2 regions of the Exiguobacterium sp. RIT341 genome follow, and region 2 is predicted to be linked to the other one. Evidence: riboswitches for the same ligand, from Rfam matches in the RefSeq annotation. Region 2 holds a riboswitch; the other holds the start of a gene.
What was found. A riboswitch is a leader RNA that binds a small molecule or an ion and turns the genes downstream of it on or off. The one in region 2 is predicted to bind lysine.

Region 1 (3,206 bases), on a different contig from region 2:
CGGGTGTAACGAAATGACCAAACTCTGGGGTGGACGTTTTACGGAAAGTGCTTCCGCTCAAGCGGAAGCCTTCGGAGCATCAATCACGTTCGATCAAAAATTAGCAAGCGTTGATTTGAAAGGCAGTCTCGCACATGCACAGATGTTATTTGAACAAGGGATTCTCGCTCAAGATGAGTGGACACAAATCCAGCAAGGATTAAAGCAACTCGAAGCGACGTTAAAGGACCATTCCTACACATTAGCGGACGAAGACATTCATATGAATCTTGAGCGTTTGTTGACGGAACAGATCGGTCCAGTTGCAGGGAAACTGCATACGGCACGGAGCCGAAACGATCAAGTCGCAACCGATTTACATCTATGGATGGAGCAGCATGTCGAAGCGTTGACGACGGCATTACGCGAGCTCCAATCGGTCATTACGGAACAAGCTGAGCAACATATCGAGACGGTTATGCCGGGGTATACGCATTTGCAACGGGCACAACCAATCTCGCTTGCGCATCACTTGCTCGCTTATTTCTGGATGTTCGAACGTGATGTCGAACGGTTGACGGACAATCAAAAACGGATCCGGAAATCACCACTCGGGGCAGGCGCGCTCGCGGGGACCACGTTCCCGATCGACCGTTTCCGTTCTGCCGAGTTGCTCGGTTTTGAGTCGGTCTATCCGAACAGTCTCGATGCTGTCTCCGATCGCGACTTCGTCATTGAATATCTCGGAATCGCCGCGACCGTCATGATGCATCTCTCACGTTTTTGTGAAGAAATCATCATCTGGGCGTCGCAAGAATTCGGCTTCATCGAGTTGTCTGACGCCTTCTCGACAGGTTCGAGCATGATGCCACAAAAGAAAAATCCTGATTTTGCTGAATTGATTCGTGGAAAAACAGGTCGCGTCTACGGCAACCTGATGGGCTTCTTGACGACGATGAAGGCATTACCACTCGCTTACAACAAAGACATGCAAGAGGATAAGGAAGGGGTCTTCGATACAGCAGATACCGTTCTCAAGTCCGTTCAAATCTTCACCGGAATGATTGAATCTGCGACGTTTAAGACCGAAGCGCTCAAGAAGGCGACAATGCAAGACTTCTCGAATGCAACGGAACTCGCTGACTACCTTGTAACGAAAGGCATACCGTTCCGGGAAGCGCATGAAATCGTCGGCAAAGCCGTCCTTTACTGTGTGCAGAACGGTTGTTTCCTGAAGGATTTGAACCTCGAGACGTATCAAACGTTCCATCCTGATATCACAGAAGACGTCTATCCGCTCCTCGATCCGGTTCAAGCAGTAGCACGCCGGACTAGCTACGGCGGGACAGGGTTTGCTGCCGTGTCGGAGCAACTCGAACTCGCGAAACAGCATCTTGCGAATTGACGAATTTTGAAAAAAAACAGTCAAATGACTGGATTTAACAAAAGATGTCTGCTATAACTGTAACTAACAACCGACAGATAGAGGCGCGGATGACATGAGTAGCATCATTCTTGAAGGCAAGCATGCCGAATGATGTGAAAGGGGAAGTCCGCCGAAGTGAACGAGAAGATGCTTCTTCTTGTTTGCTGGTACAACGGTTAAGATCCGTTGTACTGCCGAAACCGATGTTTCGGAGCGCTATCTTACGTAAAAGAACGAATGACTTTGTCTTCGTTTGTCCGATCGTGATAACGACGGGCCGTAGGAACGCTCCTACCGGCCCGTCGTTTTTTTCTGTATCGGGACAAAGGAGATAGGATTGTGACAACTGTACTTAAATTTGGTGGAAGCTCGGTTGCGACTGTCGAACAGATTCAGTCTATTGCGAATTATTTGAAGAGTCGCGCAGCCGAAGGTGAAAAACTCGTCGTCGTCGTTTCGGCGATGGGCAAGATGACAGATTCTTTGATCGCTCAGGCGCAAGCCATCACGGATCGCCCCGAGCGAAGAGAACTCGATCGACTGCTTGCCATCGGAGAAGAACAGACGATTTCATTACTCAGCATCGCCCTCAACTCGCTCGGTGTCAAAGCGTTATCGCAAACAGGCGCTCAAGCAGGAATCAGCACGATGGGCGTGCATACGAAAAGTAAGATCAAACAGATCGATGGAGATCTGTTACGACAAAAACTCGAAACGTACGATGTCGTCATCGTCGCCGGATTCCAGGGTGTCAACGAACTTGGTGACGTGACGACACTCGGACGAGGTGGGTCGGATACAACGGCAGTTGCCCTTGCGGCAGTCCTTGATAAACGGTGCGAAATCTATACCGATGTCGACGGTGTCTATACAGCTGATCCGCGAATCCATGCCGCTGCTCAACCGATTCCACATATCTCGTATGATGAGATGATGGAAATGAGCGCCCTCGGGTCGAAGGTCATGGAAATGCGAAGTGTCGAACTAGGAAAAAAATACGGCGTACACATCTTCGTCGGGAAAACACTTGAATCGAAAAGGGGAACATGGATCATGGAAGCGACGGAAACAATGGAACAAAAAGCGGTGACGAGTGTCAGTGTGACGAAGAACGTCTTGACGGTATCAATCAAACACGTACCGCAAACGAATGCAGCAGTAGCCGATATCTTCGAACTCTTATCGAACCGTCACGTCAATATCGACATGATCAGTCAAACGACGTTCGACAGTGACATCTTCTTATCGTTCTCTTGTCCACTCGACGAGGAAGAGTTCCTCGATGAAGCATTGAAAGATATCATGGATCGCTTCACGACAGTCAAGGTCGACCGCCACGATCAGCACGCGAAGTTGTCTGTCGTCGGAATCGGAATGCGGGATGCAACAGGTGTTGCTTCGAAATTGTTCGCAATCTTCCGAGCGGAGAATATCCCGTTCTATCAAGTCACGACATCAGAAATCAGCATCTCGTACACGATTGCACAAGCAGACATTGAACGGACGGTTGCAGCGATTGCAAACGCGTTCGAGTTATAAGGAGGAAAACAGCATGTATCATGTAGCCGTCATTGGAGCAACCGGCGCCGTCGGTCAAAAAATGTTACAAGTACTCGCAGAACTGGACTTCCCGGTCAGCCGCCTGTCCGCTTACGCTTCTGCTCGTTCAGCAGGGAACACGGTGCAGTTCAAGGGAGAAGATATTACGATCCAAGCGCTGACGCCAAACATCACGGAAGACGGGATCGATGTCGCGTTGTTCGCAGCAGGCGGAACGATCAGTGAGCAATATGCCCCATTA
Region 2 (3,206 bases):
GTCGAAAAGCAACAAAGCCAGCCAATAGATTAAAGAAAATATAAGCGATTGAAATTTTAAAGAATGTCGACCAGCTGTTTGTTAGGATATAGATGGCAGGTAACGAATAGAGAACACCAATTGACACCAATAATTGAAAATGGCGCGTCGAGACATGAACGAATCGACGTACGATTCCGATCGTCGTAATGATTAAGACGATAATCAGTGTGGACAGATAAAAACCCTCCATTTGATCGACGGGTGTCAAAAAGTAACGTGTCCCGATGATCATTATACCGGCGACGATGGCGCTCGGGAAACCACCGAATAGCATAGCGATCGCGACTGGGATGATTCGTAAATCCACACGGGCGACATCGATCTGAATGCCATTGAACATCAATAAAACTGCAATCAGACCACAGACACTTCCCAATATGAGGCGTGTACTCCAGCTGGAATTCAGCGAAATACGTGGTCGATTCCGAAATGGTAAGAATAAGAGAGTAATCGTCGTGAACAGTAGACAAAAGTTAATGATGAATTGATTCATGATGGACAACAAATCCTCCCAACTCCCCCAGCTAACAGATTTCCATATATATACTCCAGTATACTCATCTAGGTAACGGTTAGACAGAGGTAAATGTTTAGATAAAACATAAAAAACGGTAGAAAATCTACCGTTTTTTATGAAGACGAAGTGAGCGTATCCTCATCCATCGTCAGTAAAATCTTATCGAAGACGCGAATCATCGTTTCCAGTTCTTCTTCTGTTAAAGTTCCGAAGCGATCTTGTAAATAGTTTCTTCGGACGACCTCGAGTTCCCGAAAAGCACGCTCTCCGTTATCCGTCAAAGCGAGGACAATCGAGCGACGATCTTCCGTCGAACGCGTCCGTGTGACATATCCTTGTTTATAGAGCTTATCCGTTAAAGCAGTGACTTGACTCGTCGCCAGCTCAAATTGTTCCGCAAGAAGTGTCGGACGCTGGGGACCGTTTTCTGAAAGACTCCGTAAGATGAAAAATTCGCTTCGGGTTGCTGTTCCTTCAAATAGTCGATTAAGTTCACGTCGCAGGGTACGAAGAATGACACGCATTTGTTCCTCGAGTCGGTAAGTCAGCAAATCACGTTCCTGTGGCATGCAAGCAGCATCCTTTCTCTCAGTGGACTTCTATCATTTAGTGTACTAAACATATCGGATTTTTACCATCTACTACCCCAGATTCAAAAAAGGCAATTGACAATTTCGTGGCGGTTTGTGTAATATGGCGTAGTAATAACTAATTTAATTCAGTTCTCACTCAACCAGTGGGATGGAGGTTGCAGTTCTTAAGAGTACGGTTACGGATGTCGTCAAGCGACAAATGAAGTGACCTGAAAGGAAGAATTGCCGAAATCAATCATCGCTTTGAAGATGATCGATTGGGATTAGATCGAATAGGTCTAATACTGTCACAAGTCGGGTATCACTTACTTGTGGAGAGCTATCTTTCACGACGGTAGAATGAGGCGCATTCATTTTATTATGTTGCGTTCTCATCTTCCATCTGGAAGATGAGGGCGCTTTTTGTTTTTTCATTCAAAAAGTGTCCTCTCAAAAAATCTAAACAGAGAGAAGCGAACGAAATGAACAAACTAGATGTGAAACAAACAACAGATTCGACAGCCGAAGGATTAAAACGTGGATTACAAGCCCGTCATATGTCGATGATCGCCATCGGTGGGGCAATCGGAACAGGACTTTTCATCGCGTCCGGTGCTTCCGTTGCAGCAGCAGGACCAGGTGGTGCACTCCTATCGTATGCAATCGTTGGTCTGATGGTCTACTTCTTAATGACAAGTCTTGGCGAAATGGCGGCGTATATGCCTGTCGCCGGATCCTTCTCGACATACGGGACAAAATTCGTCGATCCCTCATTCGGCTTTGCCCTCGGCTGGAACTACTGGTACAACTGGGCAGTCACGATCGCAGTTGAGCTCGTTGCAGCACAAATCGTTATGACGTATTGGTTCCCGGACGTTCCTGGATTTTACTTCAGTGCCTTATTCCTTTTACTCATGATCGGCTTGAACTACTTCTCCGTTAAAGGTTTTGGGGAAGCGGAGTATTGGTTCGCCATGATTAAAGTCGTCACTGTCATCGTCTTCTTAGTCGTCGGTGTTGCGATGATTTTCGGTGTCTTTACATCGGAGCCACCAGTTGGCTTTAAAAACTTTGCTCTCGGGGATGCGCCGTTCGTCGGTGGTATTCCTGCCGTCATCGGAATCATCCTCGTTGCTGGATTCAGTTTCCAAGGAACAGAACTAGTCGGAATTGCCGCAGGTGAATCGGAAAATCCGAAAAAAAACGTTCCAAAAGCAGTCAAACAAGTCTTCTGGCGCATTTTACTCTTCTACATCCTTGCGATTTTCGTCATCGGGATGCTCATTCCGTATACGAGCCCGAACTTGGTTTCCAATGACATCACGGACATTGCCGTTAGTCCGTTTACGCTCGTCTTTGAAAAAGCAGGTCTTGCGTTCTCGGCAGCACTCATGAACGCCGTCATCTTGACATCTGTTCTATCTGCCGGTAACTCAGGTATGTATGCTTCCACACGGATGCTGTATACACTTGCTCGTCAAGGAGATGCACCAAAGTTCTTTGCAAAAGTGTCGAAAAATGGGGTACCGCGTAACGCCTTGCTTGCAACAGGAGCAATCGGTGCGCTCTGTTTCTTAACATCGATGTTTGGTGGACAAGTCTACCTGTGGTTACTCAATGCTTCAGGTATGACAGGATTCATCGCATGGCTCGGAATTGCGATCAGTCACTATCGTTTCCGTAAAGGATTCCTTGCACAAGGTCATTCGTTGAAAGATTTACCTTACGTTGCACCAGCGTTCCCGTTCGGTCCGCTGTTTGCATTCGGTCTTTGTTTCCTTGTCATCGTTGGTCAAAACTATGCAGCATTCCTTGCTGATCAAATTGATTGGGTCGGGATTGCCGCGACATATGTCGGAATTCCGTTGTTCCTTGCCTTCTGGTTAGGACACAAATTCAAAAACCGGACGTCGATTGTTCGTTACGAAGAGATGGACTTCCCAGAACATCCACGTCAATCGTAATCAACGAGCCACCTTCAAATGAAGGTGGCTTTTTAGATGTCGCTTCAAGTAAGATGAAAGAAAAACAGGAGGCGATCTTCGTGAATTACTGGTACCACTTTAAGCGTGCCT

Region 1: another riboswitch for lysine. It lies ahead of BW42_RS13860 (aspartate kinase); the one in region 2 lies ahead of BW42_RS12105 (amino acid permease).

The regions. Positions count from the first base shown of each region.
Region 1 covers NZ_JFYW01000011.1:43,899-47,104, forward strand. Annotated here, with positions in the region: gene BW42_RS13850 (argininosuccinate synthase) at 1-17, shown strand, start outside; gene argH (argininosuccinate lyase) at 14-1,384, shown strand; lysine riboswitch at 1,455-1,632, shown strand; gene BW42_RS13860 (aspartate kinase) at 1,745-2,944, shown strand; gene BW42_RS13865 (aspartate-semialdehyde dehydrogenase) at 2,958-3,206, shown strand, end outside.
Region 2 covers NZ_JFYW01000009.1:232,106-235,311, reverse strand. Annotated here, with positions in the region: gene BW42_RS12115 (diguanylate cyclase) at 1-535, opposite strand, end outside; gene BW42_RS12110 (MarR family winged helix-turn-helix transcriptional regulator) at 673-1,128, opposite strand; lysine riboswitch at 1,294-1,482, shown strand; gene BW42_RS12105 (amino acid permease) at 1,614-3,095, shown strand; gene BW42_RS12100 (hypothetical protein) at 3,176-3,206, shown strand, end outside.